DNA from 2 places in the Heyndrickxia sp. FSL W8-0423 genome. Region 1 is predicted to be linked to the other one. Evidence: riboswitches for the same ligand, from Rfam matches in the RefSeq annotation. Region 1 holds a riboswitch; the other holds the start of a gene.
What was found. A riboswitch is a leader RNA that binds a small molecule or an ion and turns the genes downstream of it on or off. The one in region 1 is predicted to bind S-adenosylmethionine.
Positions count from the first base shown of each region.

Region 1 (15,553 bases):
TCATTTCTTGTTACATCCTCTATCGTTAAGCCACTGGAAAATTTCACTTTCGGAGCAACTTTATTCATTAATACTGATAGAAAACTTAAAAATTTTGAAGGATAGGTAACTAAATCTAAACATGGCGCGGATAAAATTACGCCCGCAAGATTTAATCTTTCTTCTTGAAGGGTCCGAATGACCGCCAAACCTCCCATACTATGTCCAAATAGAAATACTGGTACATCAAATTGATAGGCCGTTTGTACCCAATCTTTTATTTCGAAAATATATTCATCAAAGGAATCGATATGACCTCTTTGGGATCTTGTTGTCATTCCTTGTCCTGGCAAATCTCCCATTATTACATGGTAGCCTGATGAACGCCACATTTCAATGAGCCAACTATATCTCCCATGATGCTCCATCGCACCATGGACCATTACGATAATAGCTTTTGGACCTTGATCCGCTTCCCATTTCCACATATCTGATACCTCCTTAATTCAAGCATAGTAATCTCTTCCTAATTATAAAAGAAAAAAGCAAAATAGGAAAAGAGCCTTTTATATTGTACCCATTTATATAAATGAAAAAATAAAATGGATCGCTCTTTTTTATTTACTTTATAATAAAAACTTTAATATTGACGAAAAATGCCGATGTATATAGTAAGGATAATGTAAAGGTGATTTTATGAAATCTATTATAGCAGGTTTTACAGCATTTCTATTTTTTATTATTATTTTTATTTATGGCTATCAAAATTTTGAACATGCCAGTGAAATGGCGGACCGAACAATTGATTTAAACAACCAAAATTCAAAACAATATTCGATTGTGAAAATAAAGGACAAGGTTCTTTTAGATATTCCCGTCACTTCACAATTTCCAGAATTAGCTCGTGGATGCGAAGTAACTAGCTTGTCTATGTTACTAAATTCAGCAGGAATCAAAAGTGATAAAATGACCCTTGCGAAACAAATTAAAAAAGATCCGACACCACGCAAAATAATTAACAACAACATTTATTATGGGCACCCAAACGACGGATTTGTCGGCGATATATATACGTATAGTAAACCGGGACTTGGTGTTTATGTTCAACCAATAATTGAATTAGCGAATAAATATTTGCCTGGTAAAATAGTTAACCTAACGAAAAGCTCATTTGATGAATTAAAAATACCTTTATCAAACGGGCAACCAATCTGGGTAATTATTAATACACAATACAAAAAGCTCCCTGATTCCTATTTTACAACATGGCATACAAAAAAAGGTGCCATCCGCATTACTAGTAAAGAACATTCAGTATTAATTACAGGTTACGATAAAAACTTTATTTATTTCAACGATCCACTGACTGGTAAGAAAAATAAAAAAGCACCCATTAACGACTTTAAAGAAGCCTGGGTGCAGATGGGCAGCCAAGCGATTACATACCACGAATAGGTATGTAAACCGCGGCTGCTATTTTAAATATTAACCCCTTCAGTTTGGAGCTTATATTGTTTTTGGAAATCATATTTTTCTTCTAAGTATACTGCATGCCATATCATAAAGATGAGGACAGTCCATATTTTACGACTATGATCCATTTTCCCTTGGCAATGTTCCTCTAAAAGATTTAAAACATAATGCTTATTAATGATGTGATCGGTGCCACTTTCATGAATAATTTGTTTTGCCCAATCATGCATTTCATCTTTTAGCCAATGACGGATTGGTACCGGGAAGCCAAGTTTCTTTCGAGTTAACACATGATCCGGAACGACGCCTTCAGCCGCTTTTCTTAAGATGTATTTCGTTGTATTATTTGCTGTTTTTAAACTTGTCGGTATTTTGGAAGCAATTTTAAAGACTTCTTTATCTAAAAATGGAACCCTTAATTCTAATGAATGTGCCATCGTCATTTTATCCGCTTTTAATAAAATATCACCGCGCATCCATGTATGAATATCAATGTACTGCATTCGATCAACCGGATCGTAATTTTTCGTTTCAGCATACAGTTGTTTTGTAATGTCTGTATATTCTAATCCTGACCGATATTGTGCTAGCAGATCCTTTTTCTCGGATTCACTGTACATCTTTGCATTTCCAATATATCTTTGTTCCATCGGTGTTACTCCACGCTCAATAAAGCTTTTCCCTTTCACACCTTCAGGTAAAATTTTCGCTAATGCTTTTAATAAAGACTTACCAACGGCAGGAATTTTATTAAATACTTCTAGTGATTGCGGTTCTCTATAAATATTATAACCGCCAAATAATTCATCCGCACCTTCACCAGATAAAACAACTGTTACATGCTTTCTTGCTTCACGTGCCACGAAATACAAAGGAACGCATGCAGGGTCCGCTAACGGATCATCTAAATGCCAAATAATTTTTGGCAATTCCTTCATATATTCATCCGGGGTAATTATATAACTAATATTTTCGACACCAAGTTTATCCGCTGTTTCTTTTGCTACATCAATTTCACTGAAGCCATTGTGTTCAAATCCGACTGAGAATGTTTTGATGTTTGGATGATATTGCTTCGCAATGGACGCAATAATCGAAGAATCAATCCCACCAGATAAGAATGAACCTACTGGTACGTCACTTCTCATATGAACGTTGACAGAATCAAATAAGACGTCTCTAATTTCCTTAATAAATTCATCTTCAGATTTTTGTACAGGCTGGAAGGACGCTTTCCAATAGCGTTTGATCTCCATTGGTTTTCCTAATTTTTTAATAAAATAATGGCCTGGTTCTAGTTTTTTGATTCCTGCTGTCATGGTTTCCGGTTCCGGCACAAATTGAAATGTCATATAATGTTGAGCAGCTTCATAATTTAATTCTTCATGCTCCATTGCGAGCAGAATACTTTTCTTTTCAGAAGCAAAGAATGTACGTCCTTTTTCTTCTTTATAAAAGAATGGCTTAATACCAAATGGATCGCGAGCACCAATCAATGTTTGCTCCTGTTTATCCCAAATAGTAAAAGCAAACATGCCGCGAAGCTTAGAAACTGCGTCTTCTTTATAGTAGCTGTACAGTGCAATGATAACTTCCGTATCAGAAGCCGTTTCAAAAGTTAGCCCCGCTTCAATCAATTCATTTCGTAATTCCACATAGTTATAAATTTCACCATTAAAAATAATCCAATATCGTTCATTTTCATATGTTAGCGGCTGGTGTCCGCTTTCTATATCAATAATACTCAATCTGCGGAAACCAAATTGAATATGCTCATCTTCAAAAAATCCTTCATCATCAGGACCACGATGAGTAATAATATCATTCATGTTTTTAAATAGTTGTCTGTCTGTTTCTCTTAATCCAACCTCGTTGTCATGTATACAACCAACAAATCCACACATTATGTATGTCACCTACTCCATTCCAAATTAACATACTTATTTATTACTATTTTATATTTTATTGAATACGTGATTCCAATGACCTGCCATAATGGGCAAGTATTCAACATTTTTCACACCATACTATACTATCATTTTTTTTTCCTTTTTGCAGTAGACAATATATATAATTTATTGGTAAGAACTGCGAATACTTATTTTTACAAAAGTAAGTGGAGTTACAAATACTGTAACTCCACTTGCAAAAGTATTATTTATTTAAAGTTTCTTTACGTAAGTTTTCGGCTTTATCTGTTCTTTCCCATGGAAGGTCAAGATCATGACGTCCGAAATGACCGTAAGCAGCTGTTTGTTTATAAATTGGGCGACGTAAATCTAACATTTTAATAATTCCTGCCGGGCGTAAATCAAAATGTTTACGTACTGCATCAATTAATACATCTTCAGATGCTTTTCCGGTACCAAATGTATCAATGGAAATAGATACCGGTTGAGCAACCCCAATTGCATAGGCAAGTTGGACTTCACATTTATCAGCTAATCCCGCTGCAACAATGTTTTTAGCTACATATCGTGCCGCATAAGCAGCAGAGCGGTCAACTTTTGTTGGATCTTTTCCGGAGAATGCTCCTCCGCCATGACGCGCATAACCGCCATACGTATCAACAATGATTTTTCGGCCAGTTAGCCCAGCATCACCTTGAGGTCCGCCAATAACGAAACGGCCTGTAGGATTAATAAAGTATTTCGTTTCCTCGTCAATTAACTCACTAGGAACAACTGGATTAATTACGTGTTCTTTAATATTGCGTTGAATTTGTTCCAAGCTAATTTCAGGATGGTGTTGGGTAGAAACGACGATTGTATCAATACGAATTGGTCGATCATTTTCATCATATTCTACTGTTACTTGTGTTTTTGCATCAGGTCGTAAATATGGCAATATTTCTTCCTTACGCACCTCTGCAATCCGACGAGCTAATTTATGTGCTAGAGAAATCGGTAACGGCATAAGTTCTTTCGTTTCATTGCAAGCAAAACCAAACATTAAGCCTTGGTCACCTGCACCGATTGCTTCAATTTCATCATCAGACATTTGACCTTCGCGTGCTTCCAATGCTTTATCGACACCCATAGCAATATCCGCTGATTGTTCATCGATTGATGTTAGGACTGCACATGTTTCTGAATCAAAGCCATATTTTGCACGTGTATATCCGATATCTTTAATTGTTCCACGAACAATTTTTGGAATGTCGACATATGTATTAGTTGTAATTTCTCCAGCTACTAACACAAGACCTGTCGTAACTGAAGTTTCACAAGCTACACGGGCATTCGGATCTTTTTCTAAGATTGCATCTAAAATGGCATCTGAAATTTGGTCACAGATTTTATCTGGATGTCCCTCAGTCACGGATTCAGACGTGAATAAACGACGCTTATTTGACATTTTTATTCCTCCCTCATACAATTACTATCTATTTTTACGCCTCACGGTACTCATTCCCTAATAGTATGAAATAAACCACAGATTTTATCCTAAACATAAAAATCCGGGTTCATAGGTTTCGAAAGTGGGTAATATCAAAAATGAATAAAACCCTTCCCCATCATATGTACTATGTGAGGAAAGGTTCATTACCCATGCCTTTCACTCTTATCGTTCAAGGATTTTACCTTGCCTCAGGTTAGCACCGTGCGTCCTAGCTGTTAGAAGTAAGATGTTAGAATTTTGAGGAGCAAAACCTGCTTCTCTTTCTAACTTCCAAATCACTAACTATAGAATGTCGGTTGCCGGGTTTCATTGGGCCTGTCCCTCCACCAGCTCGGGATAAGAGTATCCGTTCAAGGTAAAATATTACGCAATTTGTTGGATGGTGTCAATAAATAATTTTTCTATTTTAAACTTGTACAATTGACTTCCTTATTATATTGTGGAATTGAAAAAACTTTTAATTTAACAATTTCATATATTTTAAAAAAATGCGCACATATAGTATAGACTATATATATAATTGTGTTATACTAATTAACGAATAAAAGGATACTTAAATTTTTTATAAAGGAAGGTTAGTATAAATGAAATCAGCTACTTTTTCAAATACATTAACAAATGTTTTAGCCGGAAAAAACGTCCTTACTCAATTAGCTGTACCTCAATTAGTGGAAAAGGTATTAGAACGGGGTGAAGGAATCTTAACATCAACAGGTGCGGTCCGTGCTGAAACTGGAAAATATACTGGCCGTTCCCCTAAAGATAAATATATTGTTGAAGAAGCTTCTTCAAAAGATGCAATCGATTGGGGTTCTGTAAATCAACCAATCTCCGAGGAATCATTTAATAAATTATATACAAAGGTGATTAATTACTTACAAGAGCAAGAAGAAGTATTTGTTTTTAAAGGATTTGCGGGTGCTGACAAAAGAAATCAATTACCGATCCAAGTGGTAAATGAATATGCTTGGCATAATCTATTTGCGCAACAATTATTTATTCGACCAACCGAAGAGGAACTAAAAACCCATGAAGCACAATTTACTATTTTATCTGCTCCCAATGTGAAAGCGGATCCATTAACAGATGGGACTAATTCGGAAACGTTTGTCGTTGTTTCGTTTGAACGTCGGATTATTCTTATAGGCGGTACTGAGTATGCCGGTGAAATGAAGAAAAGTATTTTTTCAATCATGAATTATCTTTTACCTCAAAATGATATTCTACCGATGCATTGTTCCGCAAATGTAGGTGCTGAAGGAGATGTCGCTTTATTCTTCGGATTATCCGGAACGGGCAAAACGACGTTATCTGCGGATCCAAATCGCCGCTTAATTGGTGATGATGAACATGGATGGTCATCGAATGGTGTATTTAATATAGAAGGTGGATGCTATGCAAAATGCATCGGTCTTACTCGCGAAAAAGAGCCACAGATCTATGATGCAATTCGATTCGGTGCAGTTTTAGAAAATGTAATGGTCGACGAATTGACTCGTGAACCATTATATGATGATGCGACATTAACTGAAAATACACGTGCTGCATACCAAATCCAAGCAATTGACAATATCGTTGAACCAAGTATTGCTGGACACCCACAAACAATTGTCTTTTTAACAGCAGATGCTTTCGGGGTATTACCTCCAATCAGCAAATTAACAAAAGAGCAAGCAATGTATCATTTCCTAAGTGGGTATACTTCCAAACTAGCGGGAACAGAACGTGGAGTTACTTCTCCAGAAGCCACTTTCTCAACTTGTTTTGGTTCACCATTTTTACCTTTGCCAGCTACAGTATACGCTGAAATGCTAGGGAAAAAGATTGATGAGCATGGGGTTCAAGTCTTCTTAGTCAATACAGGTTGGACTGGCGGAGAATATGGGGTAGGAAGCCGGATGAAATTAAGTTATACAAGAGCAATGGTTCAGGCTGCATTAGAAGGAGAACTTCAATCGGTCGAAACAAAACAGGATGATATTTTCGGATTGCACATTCCATTACATGTACCCGGAGTGCCTGATGAAGTGTTGATTCCTAATAAAACATGGGAAAACCAACAGGCATATGATGAAAAAGCACAAGAGCTTGCCACAAAGTTCAAAGAAAACTTTAAGAAATTCGGTCATCTTTCACAAGAAATTGAAATGCATGGCGGTCCAATTATAAAATAATATAAAGGAAAGGGACTGGAAGAAAATGACTAACATTTTCCTTCCAGTCCCTTTCCTTTATATCGATTATCATTAATTACTTGAATTCAATGAAATTAGTTGGTATGTGATTTTCGTTTTTTCACTTTCCCACTCAAGCTTTCTAATTACCGCAGTTCCTCTTGTTTCACTTTCTTTCGTTTTACGTATATCCATTGGAATATCAATTGGATACAAACGGTATCCTTCCTTTTCCAATATGAATAAGTTTTCTTCTAATCTTTTTTCATTTCCTTTAGTTATGATCATTGTATTTAATTCTAATGGCATCCCCATCGTTACAGCCTCCCCTTTCGAACATAATATTCCTTTTATTTTACCATGTTTATGACCTGTTTTTCATCCAGGAGCATAAATCAGTAACAATTTGACGGTTTATTGCAGGTGGAAAATAATGAGTATAATTTGGAAAATACCATGTCTCAACTTCTTTTTTATAAACTTTTAACCTTTCTTCCAATCTTATTGCATGTTCAATTGAAACATTCCTGTCTTTTACTCCGTGAATAATTAATACTGGTTGATTAAGTCTGTCGATCGAATATAAAGGGGTTCGCTCTTGATAAAGTTCAGGATATTTTTTTGGTGTCCCTCCAATTACTCGTTTCAACATTTTACGTAAATCTTTTCTTTCATAATAAGTAAGGAACATATCGGATACACCTCCCCATGTCACTACCGATTTAGCATCATTTCGATTGATCGCAGTATGAAGAGCCATTATCCCTCCTCTTGAAAATCCAAAAATATGTATTCGATTACTTTTTACTCTTCGGTACTGCTTCAAAAGATCAAAAGCAGTATATGCATCTTTTCGATCTTCTCCCCCAAAATCTTCATTCCCTTCCCCACCGCGATTTCCTCGATAAAAAGGGGCAAATACAATAAATCCCTCCGCTGCAAATTGCCCAATACGAGCAGGTCTTACCATACCGACGTTTTTAATTCCCCCTCTTAAATAGAGAAAACCATCATATTCTTTATCATCTCGTGGTTCAGCTAATAACCCCTTAACCTTCAACCCATCTGATATATAGGTTATCATACACATTCGAACGTTTGGATTCGGAGAAGGAAAAGGCTGCTTCTCAATTACGTATGAACTGATACTAATTTGCATTACATTTTAACCTCCAACCTTTTACTTCTAACCTCTAAAAAATAGGCATTCACACATTTTTATGTTTATCATACGATACTTTATCAGAATTAGTAACAAAAAGGAGGATAATGGGTCATGAAAAAAGGGCTTAAAATTAGCTTCTCACTATTAATGACCGCCATTCTTATTTTTTCCCTAGGTGCCTGTTCCAAAACAGAATCCTTAAAGAAAGTTCGAGTGGCAGAAGTTACACGTTCGGTTTTCTATACACCACAATATGTCGCAATTGAAAAAGGTTTTTTTAAAGATGAAGGACTGGACATTGATTTAAAAACAACCGCTGGTGGAGATAAAACGATGACTACATTATTATCTGATGGAGCAGATGTAGCATTAGTTGGTTCTGAAACGTCCATTTACGTTTATGCACAAGGGGCTGAAGATCCGGTCATTAATTTTGCCCAACTAACGAGAACAGATGGAACCTTCTTAGTTTCTCGCGAAAAAAAGGAAGACTTCTCATGGGATCAGTTAAAAGGGTCCACTTTCCTCGGTCAGCGTAAAGGCGGTATGCCGCAAATGGTTGGCGAATTTGTACTAAAAGATAAGGGAATCGAACCTCATAAAGATTTGAAATTAATTCAAAACATTGATTTTGCTAATGTCGCAAACGCTTTTGCTTCCGGAACCGGGGACTATGTTCAATTATTCGAGCCGACGGCATCCGTTTTTGAAAAAGAAGGGAAAGGTCATATTGTTGCCTCTTTCGGTAAGGAATCCGGTAGTGTGCCCTACACCGATTACATGGCGAAAGAAAGTTTTCTTAAAAAAAATAAAGATACACTTGAAAAATTTGTTCGTGCTATTTATAAGGCAGCTAAATGGGTAGAAGAAAATGATCCTAAAGAAGTGGCCGAAGTCGTTCAACCATTCTTTGAAGATGTTGATGTTGAAATCTTAGCCTCTTCCATTGAACGATATCAAAAGCAAGGTTCATTTGGAACAGATTTAATATTAAATGAAGAAGGCTGGAATCACCTACAAGATATCCTGGAAGAAGCTGGTGAATTACCAAAAAGAGTCGACTATAAAACACTAGTCAATACTTCCATCGCTGAAAAAGCTTTACAAAATAAATAAGGAGGTTTTCTTATACTATGAGCTTCCTAACCGTCCAAAATGTCCACCATAGTTACTTCACACCGAAATCAGTGACAAACGCCTTACAAAATATAAGTTTTGACATAGAGGAAGGGGAGTTTATTTCCTTAGTAGGACCTAGTGGCTGCGGAAAAACAACAATGCTATCCATACTGTCTGGTTTAATTTCACCAACGGAAGGAAAAGTATTGATTGATGGCAGGTTACCTAATTCGCAAACGACTTCAATTGGATATATGCTCCAACAAGATTATTTATTTCCGTGGAAAACAATCGAAGAAAATATTTTACTAGGGTTAAAACTTCAAAATCAACTAACCGCGGAAAAAAAGGAGAAAACGCTCGGACTCCTTAAAGAAATCGGTTTAAGTGGAATTGAAATGCAATATCCTAAACAGCTTTCAGGTGGAATGAGACAAAGGGTCGCATTAGTGCGAACACTTGCGATCAATCCGAAAATATTATTTTTAGATGAGCCTTTCTCTGCATTAGATTACCAAACAAAATTAAAATTAGAGGATTTAGTCTTTGATACGCTTAAAGCCTATCGAAAAACAGCAGTCCTTGTCACCCATGACATTGGAGAAGCCATTTCGATGAGTGACCGAATATTATTATTTAATGCTAAGCCGGGAAGATTACACAAAGTATTCTCCGTTCCAGAGGAATTGCGCAATCTCCGTCCATTTGATGTAAGAAGTAAAGAAGCGTATTCAATATTATTTCAAGAAATTTGGAAGGAGTTGGAGTCACTTGAAAATGACGGATAATACCGAACTCCTTCATCAACAATATCTTCATCACTTGAGAAAAGAAAAAAGATTGGTTCGTCTATATCAAATTATCATCTTATTTGCATTTTTCGCTTTATGGGAAGTAGCCAGTCGTTACCATTGGATTAACCCGCTTATCTTTAGTTCACCGTCAAAAATATGGAAATTATTCATTAGTAAACTTCAAGATGGCAGTTTGTATTTGCATACCGGGGTGACTGTATATGAAACGATGCTGGGATTCATACTTGGAACTCTTTTAGGTGCTATATTAGCTGGTATTCTTTGGTGGTCTCCAAAACTCTCAAAAATTCTCGACCCTTATCTCGTTGTTTTTAATGCGATGCCAAAAGTTGCATTTGGTCCAATGTTAATTGTTATTTTCGGAACAGGTTTAAATTCCAGTATTGCGATGGGCATCATTATTTCAGTTATCGTAACAACCATCGTTATCTATACAGCATTTCGTGATGTCGACCCAAACTATATAAAAGTATTACAAACATTTGGTGCTTCGAGGGGACAAAAGTTTAAAGAGGCCATTCTTCCTGCAACTTTTCCAACTATTATCTCAACCTTAAAAGTAAATGTTGGATTATCTTGGGTTGGTGTTATTGTCGGTGAGTATTTAGTTGCATCAAAAGGTCTTGGTTATTTAATCATCTACGGCTTCCAAGTATTTAATTTCACCTTAGTTATGCTTTCATTAATGATTGTTGCTGTCATTGCTACAATTATGTACCAATTAGTTGCTATATTAGAAAAAAAATTAGTGAAAAAAGATTCATGAAAATTCGTCGATATTTTATAATCGGCGAATTTTTTATGAAACCTTTTTCGGATGATATCGTACATATAAGTGATAACAAAAAGGAGTGATATTCGTTTTATGAAAAAATTATTAATTAGTCTCGTTTCAGTTATGTTTATATTCAGCTTAGCTGCTTGTAGCGAGACAGCCGATCCAGTCGATTCAAAAGTCAAACCTCAGAAGAAGGATAGTCTAACTCTTAAGGAAGTATTTGAAAAAACGACAGACGCATCTAAAAATTTAAAAAGTGTGCATATGGATATGGATCTTAAGCAAGAAATGACGGCACCAAGTCAACCAACACCAATGAATATTAATTCAAATATGTCTATTGATATGGTGTTGAATCCGTTAGCGATGTACCAAAAAATGAAAATGAATGTTGAAGGCGGGGATGACGCCACTCAAAACCAAGATATGGATATGGAGTCATATTTGACGAAGGAAGGTTTCTTTTTATATGATCCAGCATCAAAACAATGGATGCAAATGCCTGAAGAGCTATCAAAGCAAATATTACAAATGCCTGAACAACAAGCAAACCCTGCTGAACAACTTAAACAATTACAACAATTTACTGATGATTTCTCATTCAAACAAGATGATAACCAATATATTTTGAATTTGAAAGCATCCGGAGAGAAGTTTGATCAGTTTTTAAAGGAAAATGCCAAACAAATGATGCCAGATGGTCTTAAAGAAAATGCCGATGCACTTAATAACATTACCTTTAAAAATGTTAACTATGAAATATTTATTGATAAAAAGACATTTAATGTTAATTCATTAAACATGACGCAAGAAATGGAAATGGCTATGGAAGGCCAAAAAATAAATTTAAAGCAAGAAATGAAAGGAACGTACTCAAATTACAATAAAGTAAATGAAATTAAAGTTCCTAAAGAAGTAAAAGATACTGCCAAAAAAATTAATTAATTTATCATCCAGCAACTTGCTAAAGTTGCTGGATTTTCGTTATTCCGACGTAAAATCCTTTAAAATACCAATATTGTCAATATGCTGCTTTGCCTCTTGATCCCCTAATTCATAAATCATTTGATACACTTTAAGCATGTGTTTATCATATTCATCATTCGAGCGATCATGATGATACTCCCTAAAAGGAATATGTGCCCGCCAAAATCCGTCTATTTCCTCATCATAATTAGCATCAAAAATTTGCCTTAAACGAGTAATCTCCTCATCAGTTGCTTCTATTTTAAAATTCCATGGAGAATCAGTTGAGCTCCTCGATATTTCTCCACTGCCGACATTAATATAATAGGTGTTTTTTTGCTGATCCATTCCTGCACTCCTCACGTAAAGATAAATTTATTCTATATGTATCGTTTCCCACAAATTAAGCAAAAATATTCTTAAGTCATGAAAAAAGGATGATTAGTGTGAGACTTGTCGATGAGCTATTTGAATTTTATCAAAATCGTTTGACTGGAGACGACGAGGATATTGATATCATTGCATATGCAGTACTTGAAGAATCGGATCGAAATGATTTAATGAAAATAGTTGAAGACATGAATGACGAGGAATTCCAATACTTTATTAGTCTCTATTTAATTGAAAGCCTTAAAAACAAATTTGCCGGTCATACTACCGATGTAACCCACCATACGAAATCGAAATTTTTGCATTAAAGAAGGAAACTGTTCACCATAACAGTTTCCTCTATTTTTTATCCTAAATATGCTTTTAACATCCAAACATGTTTTTCTAATTCGCCTTGAAGCGAAATAAACATATCTCCTGTCACTTCATCTTTTGCATCATTAGCTAAAGCAATTCCTTCCTTCAATTCACCAATAAGGATGGTAAAATCATTTACAACTTCTTTCACCATTTCATCAGCTGCCGGAATGGTTTCGGCTTCTTTTATACTCGATAATTCCAATGAACCTTTCAACGTGGATACTGGTTTGCCATTAATAGCAAGTAACCTTTCAGCGAATTCATCAATAACGGAGTCTGCTTTATTGTATAACTCCTCTAATTTTTCATGAAGTGAAAAGAAATGATGACCTTTTACATACCAATGAAAATGATGGAGCTTTGTATAAAGTACTGTCCAGTTTGCTACTTGTTTATTTAATACCTCTTGGACTTCTTGTAATTGTTTTTCCATATGTATCTCCTCCTAAAATGTATATACCCTTTCACAAATTTGTTTAAACATATAGTTATATCTTTCACAAAAAATGAATTTACATGCTAAAATATAGGTTAGATATTTAATTAGGAGGTTTAATCCATTGTACACATTCATTATGATTGTATCGATTTTAATTATTATCGTGATTATTCTCGCATCCGCTCTAACAACTTCAAAAGCGTATTCGTACAAGCATACAATAGATCCTATTGAAAATAATCCTAATATCAAAACAAATAATGATGAAATAAACAAAAAGAGCGATTCTTAATTATTTCCTCAATTGTACAAATAATTTTTTTACAAGGATGTCCTACTTCTTATGATAAAATTTATTTTTATTAAAATAATTCGATTTTATCAAATTGTTATATCCCCACTTAAGCCGCCAACATGTCGCTTTTACCCGACATGTTCTCAATATGGACTCGAGGCGGTAAAACGATTTGGTGCATTTCATGGGGGTTTTTTAACCATTAAAAGAATACTTAAATGCCACCCCTTACATCCGGGCGGTTTTGATCCTGTTCCTGAAAAAAAGAAACATCCCCGAAATGATTAGTAATCAATGGCGTTACTTTCCAATCATAGATCTTCCCACTAATACAGAAACTAATTTTGTATCATAAAAACCTTTTAAGGGGTGAGGTACAATGGCAAAAGATGTATTATGTGAAGTGAATAATTGTCATTATTGGGCAAAGGGAAATCGCTGTTCTGCAGATGAAATATACGTAGTTAGCCATAAAGGGGATCAAGCAAAAAATACAGAAGAAACTGATTGCAAAACATTTAAACCTGAAGGTAACTGGTAATATAAAACTGCAAGTACTACTTTAGTGCTTGCAGTTTATATTTTCGTGATAGGTAGTCACTTGATGAAGCCGATTAAAATTTATATCAAAACCAATTCCTGGCTGATTCGGAACTTTTACTTTTCCATTAGCTACTTCTACTTGAGGATATATGATATCCTCTTCCCAAAAGCGATTGGATGCAGAAAGATCTCCTGGAATGGTAAAACCCTCTTTTGTAGAAAGAGCTATATTATGTGCTCTGGACACTCCAAACTCAATCATTCCTCCGCACCAGACTTGAATATTGTTTTTTTGACATAAATCATGTATAGCAATTGCATTGTGTAAACCGCCAACACGGCCAATTTTAATATTAATGACACCGCAACTATTAAGCCGAATTGCACTTTCGGCATCATGATAAGTAATGATACTTTCATCAAGGCAAATTGGAGTTTTCAATTCTTTTTGTAAAATCGAATGTTCAACAATATCATCAACGGCTAATGGCTGCTCAATCATTAACAAATTAAACTCGTCAAGCGATTTTAATACATCTATATCATTTAATGTGTAAGAAGAATTAGCATCTGCCATTAAAGCGAGATCAGGGAAATATGTGCGAATTTCTTTAATAAGCTGATAATCTTTCCCAGGTTTAATTTTTACTTTAACTCGTTCATATCCATCTTCTAAATAAACGTGTATTTGTTCAATCGCATCATTTATATTAGCTGTTCCAACAACTACTCCAGCAAGCACTTCATCTCGAACACCATTAACCACTGTCCAAAGCGGTTTTGATACAAGTTTTGAATATAAGTCCCATATAGCTGTTTCAAGCCCCGCCTTTGCCATATGGTTTCCTCTAATATGGTTAAAAATCATTTGGAGATCATTTGGATGATTTATTTGTTTATCCAAAACTAATGGGATTAAAAGATCCTTTAACATGTGATAACAAGTTTTAACCGTTTCTTCTGTGTACCATGGCGTGGAAAATGCGACAACTTCTCCATAGCCTTTTTCCCCTTGTTCATCAATTACTTCCAAAATGATTCCTTCTCGTTCGTTGACCGTTTCTAATGCTGTAGTAAACGGCTGTTTTAAAGGCATTTTAATAATGAAAATATTTACTTCGTGAATTCGCATATGATCATCCTTTTGGAATTAACTCTATTAATTTTCGACGGAGTAGTTTATTCGATGCATTTCTAGGCAGTTCATTGACAAAATAAATTTTGCTCGGAATTTTATATTTAGCAAGTCTTTTTTGACAATACGTAATTAATTCAGCTTCCTCAATGAATTGTTTACAAACAACAAACCCAATTGGAACCTGGCCCCATAGTGAATGGTCGATACCTGTTATACCCGCTTCCACAACGTTTGGATGTGATAACAATACATCTTCAATTTCAGCAGGATAAATATTCTCCCCGCCAGAAATAATTAAATCTGAACGTCGATCAAGAACAAATAAATACCCCTCTTCATCTACATAACCTATATCACCCGTGAAAAACCAGCCGTTTTTAAAATGTTCACGATTGGCTTCCATTCGATTTAAATATCCAATCGTAATATTGGGGCCTTTCACAACGATTTCGCCCGGTTGATGAGCAGCTAATTGTTTTCCATCTAACATTATTTTTAGCTGTGAAGGGAATAACGG
Region 1 covers NZ_JBBPBE010000001.1:3,740,457-3,756,009, forward strand. Annotated here, with positions in the region: gene MKY81_RS19125 (alpha/beta hydrolase) at 1-467, opposite strand, end outside; gene MKY81_RS19130 (C39 family peptidase) at 676-1,434, shown strand; gene asnB (asparagine synthase (glutamine-hydrolyzing)) at 1,458-3,356, opposite strand; gene metK (methionine adenosyltransferase) at 3,607-4,809, opposite strand; SAM riboswitch class I at 5,014-5,197, opposite strand; gene pckA (phosphoenolpyruvate carboxykinase (ATP)) at 5,439-7,028, shown strand; gene MKY81_RS19150 (DUF2584 domain-containing protein) at 7,101-7,343, opposite strand; gene MKY81_RS19155 (alpha/beta hydrolase family protein) at 7,393-8,187, opposite strand; gene MKY81_RS19160 (ABC transporter substrate-binding protein) at 8,305-9,309, shown strand; gene MKY81_RS19165 (ABC transporter ATP-binding protein) at 9,327-10,100, shown strand; gene MKY81_RS19170 (ABC transporter permease) at 10,084-10,893, shown strand; gene MKY81_RS19175 (DUF6612 family protein) at 10,993-11,850, shown strand; gene MKY81_RS19180 (hydrolase) at 11,890-12,219, opposite strand; gene MKY81_RS19185 (DUF6154 family protein) at 12,309-12,569, shown strand; gene MKY81_RS19190 (Dps family protein) at 12,608-13,054, opposite strand; gene ytzI (YtzI protein) at 13,182-13,352, shown strand; gene yidD (membrane protein insertion efficiency factor YidD) at 13,404-13,643, shown strand; gene MKY81_RS19205 (DUF1540 domain-containing protein) at 13,735-13,896, shown strand; gene menC (o-succinylbenzoate synthase) at 13,918-15,030, opposite strand; gene MKY81_RS19215 (o-succinylbenzoate--CoA ligase) at 15,035-15,553, opposite strand, start outside.

Region 2 (15,553 bases), 3.6 Mb from region 1:
TGTTAGTTATGGGGATAGTAAATGGAAGTATGCAGTCGATACAGGTAACCTTATGTGGAGAGAAGTTGTCGATAATGGCAATGATGAGTGGAGGAAATTTGTAGATGAGGGAAACAAAAAAATTAAAGAAACGATTGATAAGAAAAATGGAAACTAAAGCAAGGGACTACTAAAACAAGGGACTACTAAAACAACGAAAAGCACACTCGATAGGAAGAGTGTGCTTCAATATGAATCTATTCACCATTCAATGCCAATTGAATCATCAACTCAATGGCGGTAGGGATCGCATCTTCATCAATATCGAATAAAGGATGGTGATGCGGGTATTTGCTTTTTTCACTTTGCATGCCTACATTAATGAAGGCACCTGTTTTTTCCTTTAAATAATACGAAAAATCTTCAGCCCCCATGGATGGTTCCATTGGTTCAAACGCTTCTTCACCGAATATATCTTGGATCACCTTTAACGCATATTCACATGCTTCAGGGTGATTGTACAATGGTGGTGTCCCTTCGATAAATTGATAGTGCCCCTTAGCCCCAAAGCTTGCACAAATGGACTCTGTTAATTGAGCTGTTTTTTTGTTCATTAGTTCAGCAGCCTCGAATGTCATTGCTCGAATCGTCCCTTGTAGTTTCACTTCAGACGGAATAACATTGTAGGAATTTCCGGCCTGCATTCCACCGAAAGAGATCACGCCGGCATGTAATGGATGTAAATTTCTGCTGACAATGGACTGAAAGGCTTGGATCAGATGTGTCGCGATATAAATTGGGTCCACTGCGTCTTGTGGTTGGCCACCGTGTCCGCCAACACCTTCAATCGTAATATCGAAATCATCACTGGAGGCCATGGCAAAGCCGGATGCAAAGCCAATTTTGCCTAGCGGAAGCCTTGACATTAAATGAATACCATAAATCACATCGACTCCATCTAATACTCCCTCCTTGACAAGCTGTTGTGCCCCACTTGGTGACGCTTCTTCGGAACTTTGAAAAATAAATACAATATTGTTTTTCACTTGGTCGGGATGGCTACTCATCCATTTCGCAACGGCGAGTAATATCGCTGTATGGCCATCGTGTCCGCAACCATGCATAACACCGGGAACGGTTGATATGTATGGCTTGTCACCCTCTTCGTAAAGAGGAAGAGCATCCATATCGGCTCTAAGTGCAACCGTCTTTTTTCCTTCGGTGCCTTTAAAATAGGCGATTACATTTGGTTCCGAGAAACGTGAATCGACGGGAATGCCGAACTCAGCTAATTTCTCCTTTACATAAGCGGCAGTTTCAAACTCCTGACCTGACAGTTCTGGATGCATATGAAAATGCCTGCGTTGTTCAATTGTCCAAGCTTTTAAGGCTGAATCTACTAGTTTTGTCTGTAACATGATGAACCCTCCGAAATTCTTTATTGAGTATTTAATTAGACATAAGGTGCAATTCTTCCTGTTTCATGGATATTATTTTAAAACGGTCCATAATGAATTGCTTGGGCGATGAGTAGGAATACGACACTGATTCCGATCTCGATAAAAATAAATGGCAGTACCCATTTGAACCATTTCGTAAATGGAATGCCCGCGATAGCAAGGCCGGCAATTAATACCCCTGCCGTTGGAAAAATAGAGTTGGTGATGCCATCCCCGAGCTGAAATGCCAATACGGCTGTCTGTCTAGTTACACCAACTAAGTCAGATAGCGGAGCCATGATAGGCATCGTAAGCGCGGCTTGTCCACTTCCAGATGGAACAAGAAAGTTAAGGAAAAGCTGGACAAAAAACATTCCTACTGCGTTTAATGCGGGTGATAACTGACTTAAAAGGGAAGAAGCATAATACAAAACGGAATCCATTAATTTTCCATCTTGGAATACAACGAGAATGGCTTGTGCGAAACCGATAATTAATGCGCCACCAATTACTTCCTTTGCTCCATCCATAAAGCTATCCGCCATTTTGTTTGGATTTAATTTTCCAATGATTCCGATGAGGATACCGAACAATAGGAACAAACCGGCGATTTCTGTAATATACCAACCGAATTTTAAAACCCCTGTAATCAATACAACAAAGTTAAGTAAGAAAACAGTAAGGACCCACTTATGGCGAGTTTCTAACTTTACATCAGATGCAATTGTGTTTCCTTTTTGGAAGTTTCCTAGGAACCGTAGTTCTGGCTGTGCTTTAACTTTTTTGGCATAGCGGTAAACGAATAGGACTCCTGCGATATAAAATGTAGCAAGCAATGCCAGTCGGAGGCCAATGCCTGAGAATGTTGGTAATTCTGCAATGCTTTGTGCGACCCCAACATTAAATGGATTCATTATGGCACTCATAAATCCAATATTTGCTCCGAGAGAAACAATCGCAAATCCGACCATTGCATCGAATCCTAAGGCTATTGCCAGTGGGGTGATAATCGCTATATAGATGATAGTTTCCTCTGCCATACCCATTAAGGTCCCACCTGCTGCAAAGAACAACATAAGAACAGGAATAAGTAGCAGTTCACGATTGGCGAGCTTTTTTGAAATCGTCAGTATCAATGCATCAAGAGCACCTGTCGCCTTTAAAATACCGAAAGAACCACCGACCATTAATACGAAAAAGATTATTCCAGCACCTTGAATCATTCCCGTATGAATACTAGTGAATATTTTAAAAAAGCCAACCGGAGACGAGTCCGTCAAATGAAACGAATCAGGAACAACGATCGTTCGGCCATCCTTATCTACTCGATCATATTCCCCCGCAGGTACAATGTATGTTAATACAGCAGCAATAATAATCACGAAGAAAATAAGGACAAAAGCATTGATATTTCTAACGTTCTTCTCCTGATCTTGAGGAGGGGACTGATTTTTTGGTTTAAATTGAAGAAGAGTGTTGGGCATTTTGTAAACTCCTTTTTAAATAATTGATATGAATTTTTATGCAACCAATTGTAATATATATTCATTGGTTATGCAAGAATAGTTTAATATTTTTGTATTACCAAAGAAAGCCTATCACTCTTATTCAAAAAAAGTATTGACAATTAATGATTAATTTTATAGTATTAAGTAAATTTTAAATTGAATAACTTATCCAGAGAGACTGAGGGACAGGCCCGATGACGTCCAGCAACCTTCTATATATGAAAGGTGCTAATTCCTGCAGAATGTTATCATTCTGAAAGATAAGGTTTAGATAGACGCTAACCACTTTCGGATGATTGTGGTTTTTTTTATTGTCTAGCGCAACCAACCTGAAAGAACATTTGCTTGTCGGGGCTAAGCAAGGCGCTTACGCTTTTCGTATTGGTTTTTGAAAGGGGAAAACAACATGCTTGTACTAGAAGATATCCACAAATCGTATGGAAAAGAGAATAAGGTTCATGCATTAAAAGGAATTAATTTGAAAGTAGAGAAAGGGGAAATCTTTGGGGTTGTAGGATTTAGTGGTGCTGGAAAAAGTACTCTCATCCGTTGTGTGAATTTATTAGAACGACCTACTGCTGGAAAAGTGTTAATCAATGGTGTGGATCTCTTATCCCTACAACCAAGTGAATTACGAAAACAACGAAAGAAAATCGGGATGATTTTTCAGCAATATAATTTATTGCATTCGAAAACCATTTTCCGCAATGTGGCAATGCCGCTCATTTTAGAAGGGAAACCGAAGGATGAAATTCAGAGGAAAGTCACTCAATTATTATCCTTTGTCGGGTTAGAGGATCACATGGATAAATATCCCGAACAACTATCTGGAGGGCAGAAGCAGAGGGTTGGAATCGCAAGGGCGTTGGCAACTGATCCCGATATTCTTCTTTGTGATGAAGCAACATCAGCCCTTGATCCGAATACGACGGAGGCAGTGCTGGAATTATTACGCAAGGTACGCGATGAATTAGGAATTACTATTTTGATGATCACTCACGAAATGAATGTAATACGCGATATTTGCGATAAGGTAGCGGTCATTGAAAGAGGAATCATTGTTGAACAAGGTTCGGTAATCGACGTGTTTACTGAACCGAAAACGGCTATTGCAAGAAGCTTCGTACGAACCGTTTTGAACGATACCATTCCTAAATCGGTACAAAAGCTGATTGAAAAGAGCAGTCAAGCGAACCCACATGGTATTTATCGGATTATTTTTAAAGGGGCATCAACGAATATACCATTATTATCGAATATAGCCAAACAGTTTTCAATCGATTTGAATGTTCTTCATGGAATGATAACGGAGCTCCAAGGGAAACCTTTTGGAAATTTAATTGTAGAACTAAAAGGAGATGCGGATGAAATCCATCGTGCCGTCCATTACATACAAGAGCATGATGCAGTAATTAAGGAGGTGACAGAAGATGGCTTTTGATTGGAGCTGGTTCTGGCCGGAATTTTTGACAGCTATAAATCAAACCTTCTATATGGTAATAGTCGGATTAATTATTTCGATTATTATTGGTTTGCCCATCGGGGTTGTGTTAGTTATTACAAGAGAAAATGGGATTCTTGAGAACAAAATTATTTTCAATATTCTTAATGTCATCATCAATATTTTTCGTTCCGTACCGTTCATTATCCTAGTCGTGGCCATTATCCCCTTCACCCGATTAGTGGTCGGAACGTCGATTGGGACGACGGCAGCAATTGTCCCACTTGTTCTCTATACAGCGTTTTATATCGGTCGATTAGTTGAAAACTCTTTACTAGAAGTGGATCACGGTACCATCGAATTAGCACAAGCGATGGGTGCAACACCGTGGCAAATTATCTGGAGATTTCTACTTCCCGAAGCCCGAAGCTCGTTAGTTCTAGCCTTAACGATTGCGACCATTGGATTAATTGGTGCTTCAGCTATGGCAGGAGCTGTTGGTGGTGGAGGAATCGGTGATTTAGCGATTACGTACGGATATAACCAGTTTAAGACCGAAGTAATGATTATTACCGTCGTCACACTAATCATTTTGGTTCAACTCGTTCAATCACTAGGAAATATTATTGCGAAAAAGTTAAGACGAAAATAAACCACATCAACGATTGTAAAAGGTCATTCTTTTTATAATAAAAAACTACATGGAGGAATCAGGAGTATGAAAAAACTAGCAATTATTTTACTCGGCTTACTAATTATTCTCGCCGGGTGTGGATCAAACAGTAGTTCAGGAAAAAGCGGGGACAGCAAAACAGTGAAAGTAGGTACATCGTCAGCAGAAGTTCCAACATGGAATCTCGTTAAAAAACTGGCAAAAGATAAAGGAATCAATATTCAAATTGTAAAATTTGATGATTATGTTCAGCCTAATCTCGCTTTAGACAGTGGAGAAATTGATATTAATGCATTTCAAACCGTCGTCTATTTTGATAGCTTCAAAAAGGATCGTAAATTAGATTTATCCGCAATCGGGACGACTAGCATTTGGCCAATGGGAATGTACTCTAAAAAAATTAAAGACATTAATGAAATCAAAAATGGGGACCAAATTATCATCCCGAAAGACCCTACGAATCTAGGAAGAGCCCTCTTGCTTATGCAAAAAGCTGGTCTTATTAAATTAAAAGATGGCTTTACTGGCGCCGGCGGAGTAGAAAATGTTGTTGATAATCCTAAGAATCTTAAAATTACACCGGTTGATGCAGGACAAACAGCTCGTGGCTTAGACGATGCAACAGCATCAATTATCAACTGTGATATGGCTATCAATGCCGGATTAAATCCTTCCAAGGACCCGATATTTGGTGAAGATGCCAGCAATAAAGCCTATGTAAATATTATTGCTGCCCAAACGAAACGCAAAAATGATAAGACTTTACAACAAATTGTGGATATTTATCACGATGACGAGGTGACAAGCTTCATCAAAGATCATTTCAAAGGTGCGGCAGTTCCGGTTGTTAAACCAGTTTCTTATTTAGATGACTATAAACAAAACTAAAATGATACGATGGGCTGTTTATTTCTATTAAACAGCCCTTATCTATTGATCGTTAGGAGATTACGAGATGAAACAGGAATCCTTTTTTGATGTCGCAGTTATCGGTGCCGGAACGATGGGAATGGCTGCGGGTGCTTTTTTAGCTAAGCAACAGGTAAAGACTTTACTGATTGATGCCTTTGATCCACCCCATCATCATGGCAGTCACCACGGAGGGACACGGATGATCCGTCATGCATACGGTGAAGGCCGGCAGTATGTGTCCTTAGTTCAACGAGCCCAGCAATTGTGGACCGAGTTAGAAGAGCAGAGTGGGTATAAAATATTTGAAAAAACGGGCGTGCTAGGATTGGGACCGAAAGATTCGGTATTCCTTCATGAAACCATCGAAGCAGCAAAGAAGTATAATCTGCAACTGGAAGTCTTATCCGGAAACGAAATTAAAGAAAAATGGCCCGAAATTCACCTTCCTGAACACTATATTGGTTGTCTTGAAAAAGAATCAGGACTTGTCTATAGTGAAAAGGCTATTCAGGCATATAAAGAAATGGCTTTAGAAAACGGAGCCAAACTTGTCACGAATTCGCCTGTCCTTGAAATCGAAATGGATAATGAAAATGGGATTAAGATGATTACAGCTGATGAGGAATTCTACGCAAAAAAAATCATCGTAACAGTAGGTGCATGGGCATCGAAGCTTTTGCCAAATCTAAAGCTTCCGATTCAACCCGTACGGAAAGTAGTAAGTTGGTTTAAAACACCAAAAGGCAAATTTGATATTGGCCATTTCCCATCCTTTTACGTAGATGATGTCGATAAAATGTTCTATGGTTTTCCAAATATTGATGGCACGGGAATCAAGTTGGGAAGAACAGACGGCGGGCAACCGATCGACCCTGATCAACATTCTCAAAATTTTGGAGCCTATGAATCGGATGAAGGGGAGCTTCGAGATTTTCTGCAAACTTATCTTCCTGAAGCAAATGGATCGCTAGTCGAAGGAAGGACTTGCTTAATGACCCAATCCAGTGATCATCATTTTATTATCGACACACTCCCTGAAAATGATCAGGTCATTCTGGCATGTGGATTTTCTGGACATGGTTTTAAATTTGCGAGTGTCATGGGTGAAGTGCTCAGTCAGTTAGCTGTGAATGGGAAAACGGAGCATGATATTTCATTGTTTGCTTTGAATCGATAGTTTTGAGAAGGATAGAAGGGGGATGTGAACCGGTCATTTTCTATTGGGGAATTGAAATGTATTATTCTTCGAGAGGATAGCTGTTTGCTATCCTCTTTAAATTAGCCTTAATAAACATTTTGCTTTTCTTTCCTGAACTTAGGCATTCGGGCAGAAGGAACAAACATTATCCGCTTTTCCTTCTCAAATCATCTCACTATGCATATGAATCACTCGGTTTCCGCATTTTAACCATGTCGACTATCTTATCGTTATATAAAATTTCTTCTAAACATAATAAAACCAACAAACGAATTTTTAAAACTTTAGTTCCGAATGTTGGTTAATATTATTTCACTTTATTTCATTACTTCAACATTTTAAAATCATATGAATGTATCGATTTTCCTTTAACTGATGAAATAATTTTATCTAATCCCTTAATGTTAATTTCCTTTAGTTTCTTTCCGTTAACCAATGAATATATTTCAATGTAATATTTATCTTTTCTTTTTTCATCATATCTTGTTAAATACAATTTATCATTTTTAAAGAAACTTTCCTCACCATGCCTTACTCCATCCGTTACAGGATTATTTATAGTAAATTTCTTTTCAATTTTATTTGATTTGGTATCAAAAGTTATCACTTGCCCTAATCCATCAATATAATATAGTTTATTTTCAAATATATATGAAGAATTTCTTGTATTAAATGGGAGTGTTGCAGTGATATTGTCACTATTTTTATATTCAATTAAGTTGAATTTATCCTGTTTTAATGTTTTCTTATTTATACGAAATAGTACAGTATTTTCATTAGTATCATCGATATATTCACTTAGTATTAGGTAATAGTAGGATTTATCACTTATAATTGGCGACAAACCGTCAAATTCTAAATCATTTTTATTATCTAGCATAACGATATCTTTTAACGCGAATTTATTAGGTGATATTAATAACTTACGGAGAACATATTTATTCTTAACTGAATCTTGAGTTAAAATTGGAACTTCATTATAATCAACTCCAGAAGTTAAAATATAATATGGCACATTCCCCATTTTAAAACCTTTTTCATTTCCATAATAGACATTGGAATCATAATTACCATTTTCATTTCTACCACTATTAAATAGTGTAAAATATATCTTTTGTTTTTCGAGATATCCTGATTTATCACCAGTATGTTGTTCTTTGTTCATTTTAAATTCCTTGTATGTATTTCCGATTAATCGAATCTTATTTTTATCTGCTAATAATAATTCATTGTCATGATTAACCATAGTTCCCAATTCCAAACTTTTCATTTTATACCCGGTAGCTTTACCTTTATCATTTATAAACACAGCATAACTTACACCTTTATTATCCACATCTTGATCAATGGTTGATGAAAAGTAGATCACAGCTTGTTTATCGTTTAAGAAGTCTTTCTTTTTAATATCTTCATTTTCAATAACTAGTGAAGAATCAATTTTGTTATAAAAGTTTTTATAATATATAAAACATCCAGCTACTATTATTAACAATATAATTAATCCAATAATTATTTTCTTCATCCAAAAACACCCTTCGTATATAAAGGCAATAAGCTTATTAGATTACTTATTTCCTTTATCTTTTTATATATTTCGAACTAGTTTAGTGTCTTTAGCATCTCATACATCTCTCGGATAAACACCTAATCCCTTATCTTTATCTAAATCTAGTTTTGCTTTTAATTTATATGCTGACCATATTAATCTAGAACAATTTTTAGCTCCCTTATGACCTGTTGTTCTATTAGTATTAAAATCCCCTTTATTTTCTATTTATAACAATTACTATACATTATCCCTTTTGTTTAGAAATGATTCAAAATTACCAAATTGATGCCAATTTTGATTGCAATCTATTATCAAGGGACTGTGCTAAAATAGTACAAATTTACTGTTTATTTTACTAGAATCATGGAGAGGTGATCATAAATTATATCTTTTATTGTGATATTTTTTAACTTCTTCATAACCATCATTAAACCACTGTTGAGTATACTTCTTACCACATTCACAACTAAATTCCTTATTTCTGCCTCTTCAATAGTAAATACATAAAATACGGTGCCCCGATTAATGCCACCATGATCCCGGCTGGAATCCCGCTAGGTTCGATAAGATTTCGACCAATGGTGTCTGCGAAGAGCAACAGCCAGCCGCCGATTAGCATCGAAACGGGAATAAATAATTGATTTCGCGGACCGACTAATGCTTTTGCGATATGTGGAGCCATTAGACCGATGAAAGAAATGCCACCCGTCACCGAAACAGCAGACGCTGCAAGCGCAACAGCAGTTAGTAGTAAGACGATCCGTTCCTTTTCAATTGATACTCCAACTCCTATCGCGACTGGTTCACTTAGCCCAAGAAGGTTTAAACGATTTGCCTTGTAAAGAGTGAAGGGGATGAGGATGAGTACCCATGGAAGGAGTGCCCAAATAAACGGCCAGTCATCACCCCAAATATTGCCCGCTAACCATTTCGAAATAAAATCTACCTTTTCTCGCTCAGCGGATGAAATGAGTAGAATTATTACCCCTGAAAGGGCCATCGAAAATCCAATTCCGACTAATACTAATCTTACAGGCTGCAACCCACTATTTTTTTGATATGAAAAAATATAGATTAGGATAGCAGTAAGTAATGCACCGGGAAAGGCAAGAAGGGGCAACATGTATATAAATGAACCCACTTCAATGGGGAAAAATAAAAAGAAAATGGCAATTGCTACACCAGCGCCAGAGTTTATCCCGATAATTCCGGGATCTGCTAAATCATTACGGGTTATTCCTTGCAAAATAGACCCTGATAAAGCAAGGGCAATACCTGCTAACAGCGTAATGATGATTCGTGGGAGGCGGATTGAAAACAATACAAACTCCTCAGAAAATGTTCCATTTCCAAATAAGGTTGGGAGCAATCGATTGTAAGAAAGACTAGCGTCCCCAATTCCCATCCCGATAGCAATTGTTGCCAAAATAAGTATTATAAAAATGCATAAAATTATTCGTTGTTTCTTGATTAATGCTGGATGTATCATGAGAACAGCTTACCTCCTTTTCGAATGATGATCAGGAAGAAAGGTAAGCCTAACGCTGCAACGATGGCGGCCACCGGTGTTTCATATGGAGCATTGATTGTCCGGCCAAGTGTATCAGCAAAAAGCATGAAGGTTGCCCCAATAACCGCACTGGTTGGAATGATAAAACGATAATCTGTCCCGACAATCGCACGAACTATATGAGGAATCATCAGACCGATAAATGCCATATTGCCAACAAGTGCAACGGATGTTCCTGCAAGCAAAATGATCACAATAAAAAGAATCGCCTTTATTTGGGTTGTTTTTTGCCCTAGCCCGACTGCCACTTCTTCATTTAAACTTAAAACGGTTAGCTGTCTAGAAAGGAACATTGATATTAGTATCCCAATCACAACAAATGGAATGATGATTTTTAACTGACCCCATGTAGTTCCAATCATCCCTCCTGATGTCCACATCGATACGTCTTTAGAAAGTTTAAAAATGAGACCGATTCCTTCAGCAATGGCATATAGAAAAGTTGAAACGGCTGCACCTGCCAATACAATGCGAAGCGGTGAAAATCCGCCCTTTTGGAAGGCACCTATGCCAAACACCATGGCAGTTCCAATTCCTGCACCGATAAAGCAGGCAATAGTTATCCAGAAATAATTAGCTGACGGAATAAATGCAAGGGTGAGGGCTAGTGCGGCATTGGCTCCAGCTGATAATCCGAGTAAGCCAGGATCGGCGAGCGGATTCCTTGTTAAGCCTTGCATGATTGCTCCCGAAACTGAAAGTGCAGCGCCTACGACAATTGCTGCAATTTCCCGTGGAAAACGGATTTCACGCAGCATCAAAACGGTGTCAGTTTTCGCATTAGATGTAAGTGCCAGCCATACATCTTTAACAGATGTTTTAGCTGCTCCAAATGCCATCGCAATGACAAACATCCCTACTAATGCAAGTATTCCTGCTGCCAGTTTATACATAAATAGGATGGAGTTTTTCGTATTCTTATTCATCAATTTCCCATCTTTCATACTAGGATAGGGAAGAAGGAGTTGCCGTAATATACATTTTAACAACTCCTTCTCATTTTATTTACCTAAAAATGACTTTTCGAAAAATTTAAGTTGCTTTTCTAATGTAATTGGATCGTTAAAAGAAGCTCCATTCCCTTCCATTTCATACACATGGTTGTTTTTGACAGCAGGAATATTTTTGTACGATTCTGTTTTTTGAAATGAGGTGTCAGCATCAGAATATTTACTTAAAATAACATAATCACCTGCATATTCTGGAAGTACTTCGGAAGATAAAGTGTAATAACCCGCTTTTAATGCCTTTTCTTTTACCTTTTCAGGCATTTTTAGTTTCATTGATTGATATAATATTTCTGTTCCGCGTGCCCAGTTATCTCCGTAAACATATAGATCTTTTCCGAAACTCTCTATGACGGAAACTGTTGCATTTTCGCCGATTTTCGCGCGGATTTCATCTCCGGCTGCTTGGGCACGTTGTTGAAAATCATCTACCCATTCTTTTGCTTCCTTTTCCTTGTTTACTAGTTTTCCTATTTCTACATGCTGAGTTAAATAATCAACTTTTCCCCAAGTATAAGTAACAGTTGGAGCTATTTTTTTCAACTTATCAATATTTTTCGTAGTAGATAAGCCAATAATTAAGTCTGGCTTTAACTCTATGATTTTTTCAATATTATCCTCCGAAACTTCTTCGGCATCTTTCAATTGATCTTTAAATGTAGGATTGTTTTTTGACCATGTATCAGCACCTACTACAGGGACGCCTAATGACAACACATTACCTGTAAAACCTGCTAATAAGACAACTCGCTTTGGATTTGCGGGTACTTTCACAGGCCCATTTTCAGATTGATATGTAATTGTTTTTTGTTTCTCCTCTTTTGTAGCATTGTCTTTACCCTTTCCAGTTGTTCCATTGCTGCAGGCACTAACAATTAACACTAAGAGCAAAATGATTGGAAATACGATTTTTTTCATGTTTATTTTCTCCTTTTAATAAGTTATAAGTGACACACATTGGTTTGTCGGTACGCGGATCTCTGCCGATTTCGGCGTCAATATTAAACACTTTTTGCAGAACATGTCGATTGATTACTTCTTCACAGTTACCTGCCTTTACGACTTCTCCATCTTTCATGGCAATAATGTGGTGGGCAAAACGGGCGGCTTGGTTCAATTCATGGAGGACCATAATGATGGTTCGTTCTTGTTTTTTATTTAGTTTTTGTAAAAGCTCTAAAATTTCTAGCTGGTGCGCCATATCTAAATAGGTGGTTGGCTCATCTAAAAAAATAATATCTGTTTCTTGTGCGAGAGCCATGGCGATCCATACACGTTGCCGTTGTCCGCCAGACAGTGCGTCGACAGGACGAAACTTGTAATCAATTGTTCCTGTCACTTCAAGTGCCCAATCAATGACTTCAATATCTTTTTTCGTTAAGCGGCCAAAGCCTTTTTGATAGGGAAAACGACCATAGGATACAAGTTCACCAACCGTAAGTCCATTCGCACTTTCCGGTGATTGCGGAAGAATCGCCATTTTTTTAGTTAAATTTTTTGTGTTTTCTTTCAAAATATCTTTTCCATCAAGAACAACGGATCCGGATTGATGAGAAATAATCCGCGTAATTGCTTTTAATAGAGTTGATTTTCCACAGCCGTTTGAACCGATAATCGTTGTGATTTTTTTATCAGGTATTTCAACACTGAGATTCTTCACAATGACATGTTCTCCGTAACCAATGTTTATATTGCTCGTATACAGGCGTTCCATTGTAACCTCCCAATTGTATTTGTTGATAATGATTCTCATTTTCAAGAATAACTATAGGGTGAATTATTTTTATTGTCAATCATTTTTTTAAGCGAAATATTTTAATGAAAAAAATGATTGAAATTGATAATCGTTATCAGTTAAAATGAATTTAAGAAAAAACATGGGAAGAAGTATGCATTTATTTACATAGATACATTGCTGAGGAGGGTTCGAAAAAATGGAACAGCAAGAGTTATTTGATGTGACAATCATTGGTGGAGGGCCGGCAGGGTTATACTCGGCGTTTTATAGTGGATTAAGAGAAATGAAGACAAAGATTATTGAATTTCAGCCATATTTAGGCGGAAAACTCCATGTGTATCCTGAAAAAATGATTTGGGATGTGGGCGGGCAGACACCAATACCAGGAGCGAAATTAATTGAACAGCTAGTCGTTCAGGGGCTAACTTTCCAGCCAACCGTAGTATTAAATGAAAAGGTTGAATCGATTTCACGCAATGTGGATGGCCAATTTGTCCTCCATGGTTCATCCGGTCAAAAGCATTTGTCAAAAACGGTTATTGTTGCAATCGGAAGCGGAATTTTAAACCCTCAAAAGCTGGAGATTGATGGGGCCGAGCGGTTTGAAGTGTCTAATTTACATTACACGGTAAAATCGCTAAAGCAGTTTAAAGATAAAAATGTGCTTATTTCTGGTGGTGGAAATTCTGCCATTGATTGGGCAAATGAGTTAGAATCCATTGCCAAAAATGTGTATGTAACATATCGAAAGGATACCTTGGCTGGTCATGAAGCTCAGGCTACACAATTAATGAATAGTTGTGCAGTTTGTTACTTGAATACGACGATAAAAAAACTCATTGCTAGCAGTAATCACGAGGAGATAGACGGGGTAGAACTGGAAAATCATGAAACCGGCGAGGTTCAGCAATTATCAGTGGATGAAGTTATTATTAATCATGGATTTCAACAAGATGCAACTTTATTGAAAGATAGTGACTTGGAAATTGAATTAGTCGATCACTACTATATTGCTGGAAATGCGATGAGCGAAACATCGGTGGAGGGTCTTTACGCAGCAGGTGATATTCTTATGCACGATGGAAAAGTAAACTTAATCGCCGGTGCTTTCCAAGATGCTGCGAACGCCGTCAATAAGGCAAAACAATTTATTCAGCCTGACGCCAACAAAATTGGGATGGTTTCTTCGCATAATGAGCTTTTTAAAAAGCGAAATAAAGAGTTGGTTAAAGAGATGATGAAATAGTCTTGTATGAAAAATGCCGAAAAAGGGATGTAATTCTTAGGTTACATCCCTTTAGTTTTCAATGTAGAATCATGATTATGTGCAATCCCTTGTTTTTGCGATTCCAAATCCAGTGAAAATATAGATTAATGCAAACAAGATGCCTAGGTATGTCATTAGTGCAAATAGGATATAATCTCCTGTCGGTACTTTTAATGTATCGGCGATAAAAGCACCTGTAACACTCCAAGGGATAATGGGGGCAAAGGCAGTTCCTGTGTCTTCCATCGTTCTTGACCAATTTTTCCTGTGAAGTTGGTATTTATCATATAATGGACTGATCATTGGTCCAACAACAGCGAAAGTCACATAATAGCTTCCGGATCGACTTTCTCATTCTTTCTTTTGCCATCTAACTCCACATATAACAGATAAAATAATCACCGATACACCGGGAAAGATTAGAACAATCGTTGAAGGAGCTCCAAGATAAAGAATCCCGACAAACATAACTGCAAATGAAACAATCAGTAATGTAATAGATTTCCATGTAGACAAAATTGGATCCATCTAAGTTCCCCCAAAATATAAAAGAGGGATAAAGCCCTCTTTCTTTATAATGTTTTTACAAGAATACTAGCGATAATAACTGATGCGACGGTGACAGTTGTAAAGCCTGCAATCAGCATAGGTGGTGATAGTTCATTAAGCAGGATTTGTTGTTCTTCCTCAGTTCGTCCGACACTTCTGCTAACTTCCTGACAGAGAATATAGTCTGCTGGAAAGCCAAACATGGCCGTTAATGCTAGGGACATCCCTTTATACGGATGCCATTTTGTTAGTTTTGAAAATAGATATCCACCTAAGATGATGCCAATTTGTCCAATCACAATAATGGCTAGAATTTGTGGGATGAAATGTAAAAATTCTTTTAGACTAACAGTACTCATCGAAGCGATAACGATAAAGATTGTACCTAAGATGGCTATACTTGAAGCTTTTGCCTTATCCATAATATTTTCATCATAAAATTTTACTCTTGCTCCTATCACACCGATGACTAGACACCAAATAGTTGAGCTCACACCCGTTACGTTTCCAATAACCGTGGCAATGGAAGCTCCTAGAAAAAGTTTAAATAGTAGAACATTGGCTGTATTGAATTCGTATTTCCTTTTTTTCTTCGTTATAGCTGTTGAATGGTTCATCGTTGTTTCTAATGTGGCAGCAGCTTGTTTGTGTCGCTCAAGAAGGTCCGTTTTATCGCGTAAAATTAGAGCATATTTTCGAAGGAAAATAGAAGCAACCGGCATA
Region 2 covers NZ_JBBPBE010000001.1:118,702-134,254, reverse strand. Annotated here, with positions in the region: gene MKY81_RS00635 (vWA domain-containing protein) at 1-157, shown strand, start outside; gene MKY81_RS00630 (M20 metallopeptidase family protein) at 237-1,397, opposite strand; gene MKY81_RS00625 (YfcC family protein) at 1,475-2,902, opposite strand; SAM riboswitch class I at 3,089-3,193, shown strand; gene MKY81_RS00620 (methionine ABC transporter ATP-binding protein) at 3,333-4,367, shown strand; gene MKY81_RS00615 (methionine ABC transporter permease) at 4,357-5,019, shown strand; gene MKY81_RS00610 (MetQ/NlpA family ABC transporter substrate-binding protein) at 5,086-5,928, shown strand; gene solA (N-methyl-L-tryptophan oxidase) at 5,996-7,129, shown strand; gene MKY81_RS00600 (hypothetical protein) at 7,476-8,672, opposite strand; gene MKY81_RS00595 (FecCD family ABC transporter permease) at 9,175-10,188, opposite strand; gene MKY81_RS00590 (FecCD family ABC transporter permease) at 10,185-11,213, opposite strand; gene MKY81_RS00585 (iron-hydroxamate ABC transporter substrate-binding protein) at 11,271-12,194, opposite strand; gene MKY81_RS00580 (ABC transporter ATP-binding protein) at 12,145-12,990, opposite strand; gene MKY81_RS00575 (NAD(P)/FAD-dependent oxidoreductase) at 13,211-14,260, shown strand; gene MKY81_RS00570 (Na+/H+ antiporter NhaC family protein) at 14,336-14,608, opposite strand; gene MKY81_RS00565 (hypothetical protein) at 14,633-14,809, opposite strand; gene MKY81_RS00560 (hypothetical protein) at 14,854-15,553, opposite strand, start outside.
Region 2: another riboswitch for S-adenosylmethionine. It lies ahead of MKY81_RS00620 (methionine ABC transporter ATP-binding protein); the one in region 1 lies ahead of metK (methionine adenosyltransferase).